4 regions of the Streptomyces sp. NPDC057694 genome follow, and region 1 is predicted to be linked to each of the others. Evidence: riboswitches for the same ligand, from Rfam matches in the RefSeq annotation. Region 1 holds a riboswitch; each other region holds the start of a gene.
The links. A riboswitch is a leader RNA that binds a small molecule or an ion and turns the genes downstream of it on or off. The one in region 1 is predicted to bind cobalamin.

Region 1 (4,109 bases):
CGCGCCTTCCGCCGTGGTCCTCTCCGCCGTGCCCGCGTCGTGCGCCCTGTGCATGGCGCTGTGGGCCTTGTGGCCCGCGCCGAGTGCGGCCGCCTCGCGGGCGGACTGCTCGCCGCCGGTCAGCCCGGTCACCTCTCCTGCTCCGCCGTCGAAGACGACGTCCGAGCAGGAGAAGAAGTTCTCCTGGCTGTCGGAGCGGATCCACTGGACGAACAGCATCTGGCGGCCGGTGCGCTCGGGGAGTTGAAGGTCCCAGTAGTAGTGGCCGTCCTCGGTGCCCGGGCCGCCCTCGTGCGGCGGGTCCTGGACGGTCTGCACCTTCTCCAGGTCCGCCCAGCCCAGCGGCTGCTCCGGGTCGAAACCCTCGTTGGTGACGTACACCTCGAACCTGCCCGGGTGATGCGCCCAGTTGCTGTACTTGACTTGAAGGGTGGCGCCCGCCGTGAGGTGAGTGAGGGGCCAGTCGGCGCGGGCCGCGTTGTAGGGCGAGAAGTCGTACGGGCTGCGGTCTCCGGCGCTGCACAGGGTGCCGTCCGGGACGTAACCCGCGCCGCGCCCGCCCGCGTTGGAGTCGAGTACCGCGAACCAGTTGTACAGCGGTGTCGTGCCCGCCTCCTCGACGGCGGCCTTGCAGGCGGGGTTGGTCGGCATCTGGGTGGAGGAGTTGGCGAGGAGGTCCTTGTAGCAGAGGTAGGTGCGCGAGCCGGGCATCAGGGCGACGCCGTGCGCGGCGGCCGGGGACGGCACAGCGAGCACGGTGGCGACGGCGAAGCCCGCCGCGCCGACCAGACCGGCCGCGCGCCGGGACCGGAGGGATCTCGCTGCACGGGTAGTGGTCCGGCCGGTCCCGGGGCGACGAGGAACTGCCGTACGGGGAGGAACCGTCATGGGAATGTCTCCTTCGGGAGGTCTCCGACGAGCGGTACTCCTCGTAGTCGTCGCCGGTACCGATTCGGTTGCCGCGCACCGGCGTAGCCTCGCGAGATCGACTGATCCAACTGATCCGCAGGGCGGGGGTTCGGGAAATGACGGAACGGCGCACGGTGCGCGTGGCGGGGGTCCGGTTGTCCTACGAGGTGTCGGGGCCGCCGGACGCCGTGCCGCTCCTGCTGCTGCCCGGCCTGGGAGAGGGTGCCGCCGACTGGGCGCCGGTGGCACCGGCGTTCGCCCGCGACCACCGGGTGTACGCCCTCGACCTGCGCGGGCACGGGCGGAGCGACTGGCCGGGACGGTACTCACTGGAGCTGATGCGGGACGACGTCGCCGCGTTCCTGGACGCGGCGGGCCTCGACCGGGTGCGGGTCGTCGCGCACTCCATGGGTGGCGTGGTCGCCTTTCTGCTGGCGGCGGCCGAGCCGGAGCGGGTGGCACGGCTGGTTCTGGAGGACGTGCCGCTCCCCCGCCCGCGGACACCGCCGCCGCTGGTCCGGCCCGAGGGAGACCTGGCCTTCGACTGGGAGATGGTGGTCGCGGTCCGGCAGCAGCTCGACACCCCGCCCGCGCACTGGCTGGAGCGTCTCGGCGACATCACCGCCGAGACGCTGGTGGTGGCGGGCGGGCCCCTCAGCCATGTCCCGCAGGACGGTGTCGCGGAGCTGGCCCGACGTATTCCCGGCGGGCGGCTGCTGACCCTTCCCGTCGGGCACCTCATCCACCGGGACGCGCCGGAGGAGTTCGCGACGGAGGTCTGCGCGTTTCTCGGGGCGTGAGCCGGTGCAGGGCGGCTGGATCAGTTGTCGTCCGTCTGCGGGCCGGTGGCCGCTTCTCGCGCAGTTCCCCGCGCCCCTGAGGCAGGCGCTTCGCGCCGCCTCCCCTTTGAGGCTGCGGCTTCGCCGCGCTTTTGATGGAGATGCCGCACGAAGTGCGCACTCCAGGGGCGCGGGGAACTGCGCGACCAGCCCCCACCGGCCCGCAGCCGACAACGAGCCCCGGTCCCGGCAAAAGGACCCGCGCCCACCCCGTGATACTTTCGCCAGGCCAGTCGTACCTTTGCACGGTCTGTCCGTGCACGGGTCAGGGAATCCGGTGAGAATCCGGAACTGACGCGCAGCGGTGAGGGTGACGGGCGGAGCCACAGCCACTGGGCCGGTGACACGGTCTGGGAAGGCGCTTCGCGCGGACGACCCCGAGTCCGAAGACCTGCTGGCGGCCCCCGGCGGCGTTCCGCGGTCCGGGGGTTGACCGTAGACCGGCTCCGCGTATGAGCCCTGGACGCAGAGGATCTCCCGTGCCGCCCGCCCGCACCACCCGTCACCTCCGCCGTACCGCAACGCTGTTGGCCGGCGTCCTCCTCCTCGCCGGATGCGGCGGATCGACCGGCGCAGGCACGGACGAGAAGGCGACGGGCGGGGTCACCGTCGACAACTGCGATACGAAGGTGCACGTCGACCACGCCCCTCGGCGTGCCGTCGCCCTCGATCAGGGGTCGGCCGAGATCATGCTGTCGCTCGGTCTGGCCGACCGGATGGTGGGCACCGCCACCTGGACCGACCCCGTGCTCAAGGGACTTGAGAAGGCGAACGCGAAGGTGCCGCGGCTCGCCGACCGCTACCCCTCCTTCGAGAAGGTCCTCGCCGTCGAACCCGACTTCGCCGCGGCCTCGTTCACCTACACGCTCAGCAAGGGCGGGGTGGCGCCGCGCGAGAAGTTCACCGAACTCGGCGTCCCCGCCTACCTCTCCCCCAGCGACTGCGCGGGCAAGAACAACAGTGGCGACGGCGACGGCGAGCGCACGAAGGCGCTCACCCTCGACACGGTCTACGGCGAGATACGTGACCTGGCGAAGATCTTCGACGTCGAGAAGCGCGGCGAGAAGCTCGTCGACAGCCTCAAGTCCCGGGTACACAAGGCCACTTCGGCGGCCGACGCCTCGGACGTCAGCGTGCTGTACTGGTTCGCGAATTCCGACTCGCCCTACATGGCGGGCTGTTGTGGTGCTCCCGGCGTCATCACGGAGGAGCTGGGGCTGCGCAACGTCTTCGACGACACGCATGAGGAGTGGCCGCAGATCGGCTGGGAGACGGTCGCGGACCGTGACCCGGACGTCCTCGTCATCGGTGACTTGACGCGCCGCTCGCAGTCGGCCGAGTCCGCCGCCCAGAAGATCAGGTTCCTGGAGTCCGATCCCGTCACGAAGAACATGACGGCGGTGCGCGAGAAGCGGTACGTGCTCTTGAGCGGGCAGGACATGAACCCGACGATCCGCACCGTGGACGGAGTGGAGAAGGTGGCCGCCGCGCTCGGCGAGTTCGGCCTCGCCAAGTGAGTGCCGCGACCCTGCGGTCAGGTCTCTACTGGACGGCGGGCGTCTTCGCGCTGTGTGCGTCCGTCGCCGTGGCGATCACCTTCGGGCCCGCGCAGATCCGCGTCGGCGACGTCTGGTCGGCGGTGGGCGCGCGCCTCGGCTGGGGCAGCTCGGACCTGACGCCGATCCGCGACGGCATCGTATGGAATCTGCGGCTGCCGCGGACGCTGCTCGCGGCCGTGTGCGGGGCCGGGCTCGCCGTGTGCGGCACGGTGCTGCAGGCGCTGCTGCGCAATCCGCTCGCCGATCCGTTCGTGCTCGGGGTGTCCTCGGGGGCGTCGACGGGCGCCGTGCTCGTCGTGGTCCTCGGGGTGGGCGGCGGCGCGCTGTCGGTGTCCGGCGGGGCGTTCATCGGCGCGGTCCTGTCGTTCGCGCTGGTGCTGCTGCTCAGCCACACGCTGGGCGGCACGACGGACCGGGTGGTGCTGAGCGGGGTGGCCGCGATGCAGTTGTTCTCCGCGCTGACCTCGTTCGTGGTGCTGACGGCCGCCGACGCGGAGACGACGCGCGGCGTGCTGTTCTGGCTGCTCGGCTCGCTCGGCGGGGTCGGCTGGACCGAGGTGTGGCTGTGTCTGTCGGTCCTCGTGGTCGCGCTGGTCGTGTGTCTCGGGTACGGGCGCACGCTCGACGCGTTCGCCTTCGGCCCGGAGGCGGCGGCCGCGCTGGGCGTCCGGGTGGCCCGCACCCGGCTGATCCTGCTGTGTGTGACGGCCCTGCTGACCGCGGTCCTGGTCAGCGCGGCGGGCGCCATCGGCTTCGTCGGTCTGGTGCTGCCGCACGCGGCACGCGCCCTCGTCGGTCCGGG
Region 2 (4,109 bases), on a different contig from region 1:
TCTCGCGCTTGAACAGGTTGGAGACCTGCGGCTCGATGCACTCGTAGACACCCGCGATCGAGGCGATCGTGGCCGTCGGCGCGATCGCGAGCAGCAGCGAGTTGCGCATGCCGGTCGCGGCGATACGTTCCCGCAGCGCGGCCCAGCGCTCCGGCCAGGTGAACTCGACGTCGTAGTGGTCGGGGTGCAGCACACCGCGCGCGGTGCGGGTCTTCTCCCAGGCGGGCAGCGGGCCGCTGCGCTCGGCGAGATCCGCCGACGCCTCGTACGCGGCGAGCATGATCCGCTCCTGGAGCCGCGTGGACAGCGCCTTCGCCTCGGGGGAGTCGAACGGCAGGCGCAGCTTGAAGAAGACGTCCTGGAGCCCCATCGCGCCCAGGCCCACCGGGCGCCAGCGGGCGTTGGAGCGGCCCGCCTGCTCGGTCGGGTAGAAGTTGATGTCGACGACACGGTCGAGGAACGTGACGGCGGTGCGGACGGTCTCGTCCAGGCGCTCCCAGTCGATGTCGCCCTCGACGACGAACGAACCGAGGTTCACCGACCCGAGGTTGCAGACGGCCGTCTCCCCGTCGTCCGTGACCTCCAGGATCTCGGTGCACAGGTTCGAGGAGTGGACCGTGTGGCCGGGCTCCGCGGTCTGGTTGGCGGTGCGGTTGGCGGCGTCCTTGAACGTCATCCAGCCGTTGCCGGTCTGCGCGAGGGTGCGCATCATGCGGCCGTACAGGTCGCGGGCGGGGATGGTCTTGCGCGCCTTCCCCTCGGCCTCGGCCTTGCGGTACGCGGCGTCGAACTCGTCGCCCCACAGGTCGACCAGCTCGGGCACGTCGGCGGGGGAGAACAGCGACCACGGCCGGTCGGCGTCCACGCGGCGCATGAACTCGTCGGGGATCCAGTGCGCCAGGTTCAGATTGTGCGTACGGCGCGCGTCCTCACCGGTGTTGTCGCGCAGCTCCAGGAACTCCTCGATGTCGGAGTGCCACGTCTCCAGGTAGACGGCCGCCGCGCCCTTGCGGCGCCCGCCCTGGTTCACCGCGGCGACGGAGGCGTCGAGCGTCTTCAGGAACGGGACGATGCCGTTGGAGTGCCCGTTCGTGCCGCGGATCAGCGAACCCCGGCTGCGGATGCGGGAGTACGAGAGCCCGATGCCACCGGCGTGCTTGGAGAGGCGGGCCACCTGGTGGTAGCGGTCGTAGATCGAGTCCAGCTCGTCCAGCGGCGAGTCGAGCAGGTAGCAGCTCGACATCTGCGGGTGCCGGGTGCCGGAGTTGAACAGGGTGGGGGAGGAGGGCAGGTAGTCGAGCCGGCTCATCAGGCCGTACAGCGCCGCGACCTCGTCGAGCGCCCGCGCCGAGTCGTCCTCGGCGAGACCGGCCGCGACGCGCAGCATGAAGTGCTGGGGCGTCTCGATCACCTTGCGGGTGATCGGGTGGCGCAGCAGATAGCGGCTGAAGACGGTGCGCAGGCCGAAGTAGCCGAAGCGGTCGTCGGCCGTCCGGTCCACCAGTGCGTCGAGCCGCGCGGCGTGGACGCGCACGAACTCGGCGGTGCGGTCCGCGATCAGGCCCTCGCGGTGGCCGACGGCGATCGACCCGGTGAACGACGTGACGCCCTGCGAGGCGGCCTCGGCGGCGATGGAGAGCGTGAGCAGCCGCGCGGCGAGCCGGGAGTAGACGGGGTCCTCGGAGATCAGCCCGGCCGCGCCCTCGGTGGCGAGTTCGCGCAGCTCGGCCTCGTCGGCCCGCGCGCTGCGGCCCCGCAGCGCGGCGGCCGCGACCCGGCCGGGATCCGCGGCGGGCAGATCGGCGGTCAGCTCGGTCAGGGTGCGCAGCAGCGCGGTACCGGGGGCATCCGCCTCGGCCACGGCTGAGGCAGGATCAGCGGGCGCGATGGTCACGGTGGGGCTCTCCCTCGCTCGGCTCGGGGCCCGCGGGGGAACAGTGGCCCGGGCCCGCGCACGGCAGGGCCCGCGTCACCGGCCCATTCCACGAGGCCCGGACGTCTTCGACACCCGGGCCGAGTGGCTCGGGTGTGCCGTCTGCAGGTCTTCGGACTCACGTACACGCTTTTGAGGCTTACGTTCACCGTTGCGGGACAGTTCCGGATTTGCACCGGATTCCCCTGCGCTGACAGCGAGAGCGAGCATACATGTTGTGTCGGGTGTTCGCGGCAGCCCCACATGTTGTGTCGGCTAGGGTGACGGCCAGTCGAGTGTGGACGATCTTGGGGAGAGTGGTTCCATGCGTGCGGGGCGAGTGACGGCCATGGTGCTGGTGGGACTCTTGGCGGGCTGTGGCACCCAAGGGGTGAACGGGACGGGGGAGGCGGACAAGGCGGCGCCGAGGTCGTCGGCGCCCGGGACGCCCACGTCGGCCTCCGCGAGCCCGGCCGCGTCGCCGCCGGGGATCGTGCCGCCCACCGGCGCGCCGACCGCCCCGGGCGTCGACTCCGTGGCGCCGTCGCAGCGGACCTTCACCGGCGCGCAGCTGGATGCCACCCTGCTGCCCGACTCGGCCTTCGGCCGGGGCCTGGACAGCAAGGATCAGCACCAGGCCGGGGTGTTCAAGAACACGCACGAGCAGCGGCGCGGCTGGTGGTCGTACTGCCTGGAGTCGGAGGAGGATCCGGCGTGGCTCGGCCCGGCCGCCTACCGCGGCACGGAGGCGTACTCCCACTCCCTGTGGACGAACCGCAGGACGCGGCCGCCCCAGGGCCACATCATGGTGTCCCAGCACCTCGTGTCGCTGACCACGGCCGCCGCTCGTGACCTGCACCGCGTCGAGCAGGACATCCTGCGCCACTGCCCGGAGTTCGGCTCCGACATGGAGGCCGGCACCGCGACCGAGCGCTACCGCGTCGAGCCCTTGAAGGGGCTCGGCGACGAGGCGAACCTGGAGGTCCAGGAGATCGTCTACGAGGGCGACACCAGAACCTCGTACCGGGCGCACGTCCGCGTCGGCGGCGTCCTGGTCCGGGTGGAGAGCGGCGAGGACCCGGACCGCGACGCGACCGTCCGCTGGGCCGCGCAGCTCGCCAGGGACGTGCGCGGCGATCTGTACGGGATCAGCCGCTGAGCCTCAACTCGTAGCCCAGGAGCGTCACTTCGGGCACCGGCGCCCAGTCCCGGCCGGGCGCCCGGCGGAACCCGAGCCGCTCGTAGAGCCGGTGCGAGGCGGTCGCGACGGGCTGGGTGGACAGCACGAGGGCCGTGCGTCCGTCGGCCCGCGCGCGGTCGATCATGGCCCGTACGAGGGCCGCCCCCGCGCCCTGCCCGCGCGCCTCGGCGGCCACGGCCAGCATCCGGAACTCGGCCTCGCCCTCCCGGGCCACCTCGGCGTAGGGATGGTCGTGCGCGGGGACGTACGTGACACCGCCGAGCACGGCCCCGTCGGGGCCGACGGCGACGAGCACGGTCGCCTCCCGGGCGCGCCGCGCGACATCGCGCAGTTCGCCCGCGTACCAGTCGCTCTCGCCGAACGCGAGGAGCCCGCTGTCCAGATAGGCGGCGGCACCGATCTCGCCGAGCCGGGCGTGGTCCTCGGGGCGCACGGCCCGGACGGTGACAGCCGGGGGAGCGCTCACGCCACGCTCGGCTGCTTGAGGAGGGTGTTGACGAAATCCTCGGTGAAGTTGCGCGGGCCGGTGCCGAGGGCGACCCGGCCGCGCCGGGCGGTGCGCTCCGCGACCAGCGGGGACTCCTGGTAGTAGGCGCGCGGGTAGTCGGCGTCGTAGGGGATGAACACCGTCTTGCCGCGGGTCAGTTCGGACCCGCACTCCACCACGACCGTGCCTTCGGCGGCGGTCACGAACGACTCGTCGGCGCACACGCCCACGGCCAGCGGGTCGTGCAGCGGGGAACCGCCGCTCTCGCGGTACGCGCCGAGGTAGAAGTCCATCAGCCGGGCGGTGAGCGCCATGCCCTCACCGGCCGCGCGCAGGGTCTCCAGGTCGTCGGTGGTGAACCGCCAGCCGTGCGTCGCGTCGAGCCCGACCATCGTGTAGGTGATGCCGGAGGAGACGACGAGGTCCACGGCGTCCGGGTCGGCCCAGGCGTTGAACTCGGCGACCGGGGTGATGTTCCCGGGCACGTCGGCGGCGCCGCCCATGAAGAC
Region 3 (4,109 bases), on a different contig from region 1:
CCGCGCCGACGAAGCCGACCGGGATGCCGAGGATCGCCGCCGGACGCGGGGCGCCCTTCGCGATCATCTCCAGGAGGTGGAAGAGGGCGGTGGGGGCGTTGCCGATGGCGACGACGGAGCCCTCCAGGCGGTCACGCCACAGCTCCAGCGCGGCGGCGCTCCGCGTGGTCCCCAACTCGGCGGCGAGGGAAGGCACTTCGGGTTCGTTGAGGGTGCAGATCACTTCGTTGTCGGCGGGCAGCCGCTTGCGCGTGACGCCGCTCGCGACCATCCGGGCGTCGCACAGGATCGGTGCCCCCGCGCGCAGTGCCTCGCGGGCCTTCGCGACGACCCCGGCGGAGTACGCGATGTCCGCTACGAGATCCACCTGGCCGCAGGCGTGGATCATGCGGACCGCGACCTGGGCGACGTCGGCGGGCAGCGCGGCGAGGCCTGCCGCGGCCTCGGCGCGGATGGTGGCGAAGGACTCGCGGTAGATCGCCGCGCCGTCCTTCTCGTAGTCGTACAGGGACATGGGGTTCGGCTCTTTCAACTGGGTTGTGGGGTGGTGCGGGTGGTCGTGTCGTAGCCGCCGTCCGGGCGGGCCGTGATGTCGATGTACGTCGTCCCTGCCGGGTGGCCGCAGCGGCGGTCGCAGCCCGACCAGTACGTGGGCAGGGTCGGGTGGGCCTCGGCGAGGTGGGCTGTGGCGTCCGCGCGGACGTCGGTGTGGGACTTGGCGCAGCCCGGGCTGCCGATGCAGGCGCCTACGCGGGTCCAGGGGGTTTCGGGGTGCTGTTCCTCTTCGGTGGCGCCGGGGATGACGATGCGGCGCCAGGGGGTGACGCGGAGTTCTTGTGCGGGGAGTTCTGCGGCGCGGGCTACGAGGTCCGCCCACTGGTCGGGGGTGGCCGTACCGAAGGGGAGGGCGATGCCGGTTGTCGTCGGGTGCGCGTTCGTCGTGGCTGGTCGCGCAGTTCCCCGCGCCCCTACGGGGCGCTCTTCCACGCCGGGTCCGGCACATTCAGCCCCTCCGGCGTTTGAGGAGCGGGGTCCGGGGCGGAGCCCCGTGCCCGTCGTCGGGTGCGCGTTCGTCGTGGCTGGTCGCGCAGTTCCCCGCGCCCCTACGGGGCGCAGTCCCAGGCGACGGGACAGGCGGGCCGTCAACTCGCCTTCGGGCAAGCCGAGTTCAGAGACGCGCCACACCCGGCGATCGGAGACCTCCCTGGCCGCCTCCACAAAGACTTCAGCCGCGCTCACAGCAGCCCGCGCAGCGTCCTCGTACGGCACCCGGAACGCCACACCCCCGACGGAGAGGAGCCCGTCGCCCCCGGGCAGCCCCCGAAGAAGGACATCCGGGCCGAGCCCGGCGACATCCCCGCGACCGTCGTCCAGCGCGAAAAGGAACCGTCCGGACAGTTCGGGCGTGACGGAACTCGCGATCAGCGCCGCGTCGAGCCCGCGCAGCCACCCGCGTACGTCGACGTGCCCGCCCCCGTCGAGCCCCGACATGGGTGAGGCGACCACATTGCGGACCCGCTCGTGCGCGGGCGACGGCAGCAGCCCGGCCGCGCTCAGAGCGTCCGCCAACTCGCCGCCGCAGCCGTCCCGCAGCCCGCGCAGCTGAACGTTTCCCCGCGAGGTGAGATGGAGCACGCCGTCCCCGAGCCGCCCCGCGAGAGCGCCCAGCGCCCGCGCCTGCGTCACCGTCAGCACCCCGCCGGGAATCCGCACCCGCGCCAGGAAACCGTCGTCCGCCGCGTGCAGCCGCAGCGCGCCCGGGCAGGCGTCGCCCCGGGCGGGATCAGCGGATATGTGGGTGGGGGACATGCCGGGGAGCATACCCATGGGGCTGTGACGAGCGCCCCGTACCGGGGTGCGCACCGGCCCCGTACGATGGCCGCACAGACCAACATCGCCAGCGACGGCGACAGGGGAGGAAGCCGGTGCGAATCCGGCGCGGTCCCGCCACTGTGAGTCCCGTGCCCGGCACGGGATGAGCCAGGAACTCCTGCCGTCGAACGACCACCCGGGGCGCGGACACCCCGAGGAAGGCCAGCCGACGCATGCCCCAGCAGCTGCTGCTCCTGTCGACCTCCGACACCGACCTGCTCAGCGCCCGAGCGGCGAACGCCGCGGAGGACACCCCGGTCGAGTACCGCTTCGCGAACCCCTCCCGGATCAGCGTCGAGCACGATCTCGACGCGCTGCTCGACGGCGCGGGCCTGGTCGTCGTCCGGCTCCTGGGCGGGGTCCGCGCCTGGCAGGACGGCATCGACCGGCTGACCGCCGCCGGGGTGCCGCTGGTCGTCCTCACCGGTGAACAGGCGCCGGACGCCCAGCTGATGGCGGCCTCCACGGTGCCCGTCGGCATCGCCGCCGAGGCCCACAAGTACCTGGCGCACGGCGGCCCGGCGAACCTGGAGCAGCTCGCCCGCTTCCTCTCCGACACCGTGCTGCTCACCGGCCACGGCTTCGAGCCGCCGCAGCCCGCGCCCTCCTGGGGCGCCCTGGACCGGCCCGCGTCGCAGGCCGGCGGCCCCACGGTCGCCGTGCTCTACTACCGCGCCCACCACATGAGCGGCAACACCGCCTTCGTGCACACCCTGTGCGACGCGATCGAGGCGTCCGGCGCCCGCCCGCTGCCGCTGTACGTGGCGTCGCTGCGCACCCCCGAGCCCGAGCTGATCGAAGCGCTGACCGGCGCCGACGCCATCGTCACCACCGTCCTCGCGGCGGGCGGCACCCGCCCCGCCGAGGCGAGCGCGGGCGGCGACGACGAGGCCTGGGACGCGGGCGCGCTCACCGGCCTCGACGTGCCGATCCTCCAGGCGCTGTGCCTGACCTCGTCCCGCGCCGACTGGGAGGCGAACGACGAGGGCGTATCGCCGCTCGACGCCGCCACGCAGATCGCGGTGCCGGAGTTCGACGGCCGGCTGATCACCGTCCCGTTCTCCTTCAAGGAGATCGACGAGGACGGGCTGCCCGCCTACATCGGCGACCCCGAGCGCGCCGCCCGCGTCGCCGGGATCGCCGTCCGCCACGCCCGCCTGCGGCACATACCGGCCCGGGACAAGAAGCTGGCGCTCGTCCTGTCCGCGTACCCGACCAAGCACTCCCGGATCGGCAACGCGGTGGGCCTGGACACCCCCGCCTCCGCGATCGTGCTGCTCAAGCGGCTGATCGACGAGGGCTACGACTTCGGGGACACCGACGGGATCCCCGGCCTCGCCTCCGGCGACGGCGACGAACTGATCCGCGCGCTCATCGACGCGGGCGGCCACGACCAGGAGTGGCTGACCGAGGAACAGCTCGCGAAGAACCCGGTCCGCATCCCGGCCGCCGACTACAAGCGCTGGTACGTGACGCTGCCGCAGGAGCTGCGGGACGGTGTCGAGCGGCACTGGGGCCCGCCGCCCGGCGAGATGTTCCTCGACCGCTCCCGCAACCCCGAGGGCGACATCGTGCTCGCGGCGCTGCGGCGCGGGAACCTGCTGATCCTCATCCAGCCGCCGCGCGGCTTCGGCGAGAACCCGATCGCGATCTACCACGACCCCGATCTCCCGCCGTCCCACCACTACTTGGCGGCCTACCGCTGGATCGCGGCCTCCGCCGACGACGGCGGGTTCGGCGCCGACGCGATGATCCACCTCGGCAAGCACGGCAACCTGGAGTGGCTGCCCGGCAAGAACGCCGGCCTGTCCGCCGCGTGCGCTCCCGACGCGGCCCTCGGGGACCTGCCGCTGGTGTACCCGTTCCTGGTCAACGACCCGGGCGAGGGCACCCAGGCCAAGCGCCGGGTGCACGCCACGCTCATCGATCACCTGGTGCCGCCGATGGCGCGCGCCGACTCCTACGGTGACATCGCGCGCCTGGAGCAACTCCTCGACGAGTACGCGCAGATCGCGTCCATGGACCCGGCGAAGCTGCCCGCGATCCGGGCCCAGATCTGGACGCTGATCCAGGCCGCGAAGCTCGACCACGACCTGGGCCTGGAGGCGCGGCCCGACGACGACGGGTTCGACGACTTCCTGCTGCACGTCGACGGGTGGCTGTGCGAGGTCAAGGACGCGCAGATCCGCGACGGGCTGCATGTGCTCGGGCAGGCGCCGGGCGGTGCCGACCGGGTC
Region 4 (4,109 bases), 600 kb from region 1:
GCGGGCTCGTCGACCTGGATGACCGAAGTGCCGCTCGCCTCAAGGTCGTTGACCTCGTCGCGCAGTGCCAGGGCGACCTGGCGCGCGGTGTCGCCGAGCGGCTGGTCGTCACGGATGAAGGACCAGGCGAGCATGGTCACGGGCCCGGTCAGCATGCCCTTGACCGGGCGGTCGGACAGCGACTGGGCGTACGACGTCCAGCGCACCGTCATCGGCTCGGGGCGGGAGATGTCACCGGCCAGGACCGGCGGGCGGACGTAGCGGGTGCCGTAGGACTGGACCCAGCCGTGCTGCGTGGCGAGATAGCCGGTCAGCTGCTCGGCGAAGTACTGGACCATGTCGTTGCGCTCGGGCTCGCCGTGCACCAGGACGTCGAGCCCGGTCTTCTCCTGGAAGGAGACGACGTCACGGATCTCGTTCCTGATGCGCTCCTCGTAGGCGGCGGTGTCGATCCGGCCCGCCTTCAGGTCGGCGCGGGCCGTGCGCAGTTCGGCCGTCTGCGGGAACGAGCCGATCGTGGTCGTCGGCAGCAGCGGCAGCCCCAGGTGGGCGCGCTGGGCCGCGGCCCGCTCGGGGTACGGCTGAGAGCGCCGGGCCTGCGCCTCGGTGACCGCGGCGGCGCGGGCCCGCACCGCGGGGTCCCGGGTGAGGGGCGAGGCGGCGCGGGAGGAGAGCGCGGCGCGGTTCACCGCGAGTTCCGCGGTGATCGAGTCCGTGCCGTGGGCGAGGCCCTTGGCGAGGGTGGCGATCTCCACCGTCTTCTGGCGGGCGAAGGCGAGCCAGCGCAGGATCTGCGGGTCGACGTCACGTTCCAGGGCGGCGTCCAGCGGGACGTGCAGCAGGGAGCAGGAGGCGGCGACGTCGACGCGGTCCGCGAGGCCGAGGAGGGTGCCGAGCGTGGCGAGGGACTTCGTCAGGTCGTTGACCCAGATGTTCCGGCCGTCGACGACACCGGCGACCAGGCGCTTGCCGGGCAGCCCGCCGACGGCGGCGAGCGCGTCGAGCTGGGCGGCCGCGGCGTCGGTGAAGTCCAGGGCGAGGCCTTCGACGGGTGCCTTGGCGAGTACGGGCAGGGCGTCGCCGAGCCGGCCGAAGTAGGAGGCGACCAGCAGCTTGGGCCGGTCGGCCGCCGCACCCAGCTCACGGTAGGCACGCTCGACGGCGTTGAGGTCGGCCGTGGTGCGGTCCTGGACCAGGGCGGGCTCGTCGAGCTGGACCCAGCCGGCCCCTGCGGCGCGCAGGTCGGCGAGGACCTCCGCGTACACCGGGAGCAGCCGGTCGAGGAGGGTGAGCGGGTCGAAGTCGGCGGCGACACCGGGCGCGGGCTTGGCGAGGAGGAGGTAGGTGACCGGGCCGACCAGGACCGGGCGGGCGGACAGCCCGAGGGCGAGGGCTTCCCGCAGCTCCGCGACCTGCTTGGCGGAGTCGGCGGTGAACACGGTGTCCGGCCCCAACTCGGGCACCAGATAGTGGTAGTTGGTGTCGAACCACTTGGTCATCTCCAGCGGCGCCACGTCCTGGGTGCCGCGGGCCATCGCGAAGTAGCCGTCGAGCGCGTCGGCGTCCACCGCGGCGCGGTGGCGCGCGGGAATCGCGCCGACCATCACGGTGGTGTCGAGGACGTGGTCGTAAGGGGAGAAGTCGCCGGTGGGGACTTCCGAGATCCCGGAGGCGGCGAGCTCCCGCCAGTTCCCCCGGCGCAGTTCGGCGGCCGTGGTCCGGAGGGCGTCGGCGGTGACGCGGCCCTTCCAGTACCCCTCGACGGCCTTCTTCAGTTCACGGTTCCGGCCCTGACGGGGGTAGCCGTACACGGTGGCCCGTGCTGCCGCGGCTTCGGTCCTGGTGGTCACGGAGTTCTCCTTCGAGAGACGTATCCCTGAGATCCCGAGGACCCGAACGCGTGAAGGAGCGACAGAAACGACAGGGCGACCTCACGCGGCAAAGGCGCGGTCGTCCGCCGGATATGTACGCCGACCCGCCCTCGAGGTCACCGGGATGTCCGCGCACGCGTCGTACGCGCACGGGCAGGTGGCAGGTCTTCGGACTCGCGGGCCCGTCCCGTGCGTGTCACCACGTACAGGACTCCTACTGGCCGTCGCTTCCCAGGTCCCGTTCCTCGGGTCCCAGTGCGTGTGACGGCGGTCGTTCCCACTCACCGCTGCGGGGCAGTCCCGGATTCCCACCGGGTTCCCTCTTGCGACGCATCCCGCCTGGCGGACGGGGCGAACCAGCTGCGGGGCCCACCCTACCGGCCGGTGGTGTCGGGCACGTCCGGCCCGCTGCCGCCCTCGGCGCCCGCGCCCTGCCGGGCACGACGACGGCCGAACAGAGCACCGCCCGCGACCACCAGACCGATGGCGACGACCTTGGCTGCTCCGTAGTAGCCCGTCGCGAGGTTCTCCGGGGTGCCGGGCAGCCGGAGGAGGACCCACGCCGCCGCGAGAACGCCGATCACGATCACGACCACGGCTCCCACCGCTCCGAGATCCGCCCACCAGGGCTCCGCGCCGTGACCCCGCTCCTCGTGCCCCGCGATGTCCTTCTCGGTGTCCGTCAACGCCTCGTACTCCCCTGTGATCGTGGTGCTCGCCGAGGAAGATGCGGGTCAGGGGGCGACGGTTCCCAGGAGTGGATCTTCGGGGTGTCCGCGGACCCCGGCGAAGATTTTCGTGCGACCGCGGCAACCTGGCGCGGGGTCGCGCGTCGTGTGGGGGTGAAGGGCGCCGTCCGGCGTCCTCGTCCCGACCGTGGAGAACGACCGTGAAGCACCTCGTCCCCGTCCGCAGCGCCGTTGTCGCCACCGGCCTGCTGGCCGCCCTGGCCTCGATCCCCGCCGCCCACGCCACGCCCGCCCCGTCCTCGGCCGCCGCCACCGAGGCGCCGAGCGCGTCGCCCGCCACCGGCGCTCCGAAGCCCGCCACGAGCGAGCCGCCGACGGCCGAACCGTCCACCGCGCCGGGCGGCAAGGAGTCCGCCACCCCCTCGCCGGTACCCAGCGCCGGCGACGCTACCGAGGCGCCCTCGCCCGCCCCCGCCGACGGTACCGAGGCGCCCTCGGCAGCTCCCGCCGACGACGAGCTGGCCCATACTGGTTCGTCGAACACCGGTACGGCCGTCATGGGCGCCGGGGCCGTCGTCCTCGTCGCCGGTGGAGCGGGAGCCCTCTTCGCCGTACGCCGCCGCTCGCACCGCTGACGCAGCCCACCCGAGGATCTCTGTGCACAGCTCCGCAGTCACCGAACTCGCCCCACGGCCACAGCCGTTCACGCTCGCCCACGGCCGAACCCGTCCGGGGTGGCGGGCGCTGCTGCGCGGGCTGCTGCGCCGCGACCGGTCCACTCTCGAAGCGGCGCCCGGCCCGGCCGCGCGCCCGTACACATCCCCGTACGGCACCACGCACCCGCACCCGCACCCGCACACCGACCGGCCGCCCACGATCAGCGAGCTGTACCACGCGCACCGGCTGCGCATGGTGCGGCTCGCGGTGCTGCTCGTGGACGACCTGTCCACCGCCGAGGACGTCGTGCAGGACGCGTTCACGGCCCTCTACCGACGCCACGGAGAGCGCATCACGGAGGTCGACAACGCCCTCGGCTATCTGCGGACGTCGGTCGTCAACACCGCACGGTCGGTGCTGCGCCGACGCCGCACGGCCCGGGCCTGGACCCCGCCGCCGGCCGGTGCCGCCCCTTCGGCGGAGGACTCCGTCGTGCTCGACGAAGCGCACCGCGAAGTCCTCGCCGCACTCGCCCGGCTCACCCCGCGCCGCCGCGAGGTCCTCGTCCTGCGCTACTGGGCCGAACTCAGCGAGGCCGAGATAGCCGCCGCCCTCGGCATCAGCAAAGGCGCGGTGAAATCGAACGCGAGCCGCGCCCTGGACGCACTCGAAAGGATCCTGGAGGGCCGGATATGACGCCCCGGACACCATGGGCCGAACCGGCCGACCACCCCGAGCGCCCGGCGGAGCGACGGCTGCACGAGGCACTGGCCGCGCGCGCCGACAGCATCACCGTACGCACGCTGCGCCCGGCCGAGCCGCCAGGACCGCACCTGCGCCGACTGCCCCTGCTCCACCGTGCCCTCCTCCACCGCGTCCGGCGCCGCTACGT

Region 2: another riboswitch for cobalamin. It lies ahead of ACFVDP_RS31815 (ribonucleoside-diphosphate reductase subunit alpha); the one in region 1 lies ahead of ACFVDP_RS03050 (ABC transporter substrate-binding protein).
Region 3: another riboswitch for cobalamin. It lies ahead of cobN (cobaltochelatase subunit CobN); the one in region 1 lies ahead of ACFVDP_RS03050 (ABC transporter substrate-binding protein).
Region 4: another riboswitch for cobalamin. It lies ahead of metE (5-methyltetrahydropteroyltriglutamate--homocysteine S-methyltransferase); the one in region 1 lies ahead of ACFVDP_RS03050 (ABC transporter substrate-binding protein).

The regions. Positions count from the first base shown of each region.
Region 1 is NZ_JBHVIX010000001.1:635,943-640,051, forward strand. It holds gene ACFVDP_RS03040 (lytic polysaccharide monooxygenase) at 1-888, opposite strand, end outside; gene ACFVDP_RS03045 (alpha/beta fold hydrolase) at 1,026-1,709, shown strand; cobalamin riboswitch at 1,982-2,162, shown strand; gene ACFVDP_RS03050 (ABC transporter substrate-binding protein) at 2,201-3,265, shown strand; gene ACFVDP_RS03055 (FecCD family ABC transporter permease) at 3,262-4,109, shown strand, end outside.
Region 2 is NZ_JBHVIX010000019.1:114,286-118,394, forward strand. It holds gene ACFVDP_RS31815 (ribonucleoside-diphosphate reductase subunit alpha) at 1-1,894, opposite strand, end outside; cobalamin riboswitch at 2,019-2,160, opposite strand; gene ACFVDP_RS31820 (hypothetical protein) at 2,238-3,071, shown strand; gene ACFVDP_RS31825 (GNAT family N-acetyltransferase) at 3,061-3,579, opposite strand; gene ACFVDP_RS31830 (nucleoside hydrolase) at 3,576-4,109, opposite strand, start outside.
Region 3 is NZ_JBHVIX010000027.1:75,195-79,303, forward strand. It holds gene ACFVDP_RS37010 (precorrin-8X methylmutase) at 1-514, opposite strand, end outside; gene ACFVDP_RS37015 (cobalamin biosynthesis protein CobG) at 529-1,809, opposite strand; cobalamin riboswitch at 1,888-2,013, shown strand; gene cobN (cobaltochelatase subunit CobN) at 2,046-4,109, shown strand, end outside.
Region 4 is NZ_JBHVIX010000001.1:1,234,526-1,238,634, reverse strand. It holds gene metE (5-methyltetrahydropteroyltriglutamate--homocysteine S-methyltransferase) at 1-1,850, opposite strand, end outside; cobalamin riboswitch at 2,013-2,247, opposite strand; gene ACFVDP_RS05650 (hypothetical protein) at 2,246-2,557, opposite strand; gene ACFVDP_RS05645 (LAETG motif-containing sortase-dependent surface protein) at 2,761-3,195, shown strand; gene ACFVDP_RS05640 (RNA polymerase sigma factor) at 3,218-3,913, shown strand; gene ACFVDP_RS05635 (hypothetical protein) at 3,910-4,109, shown strand, end outside.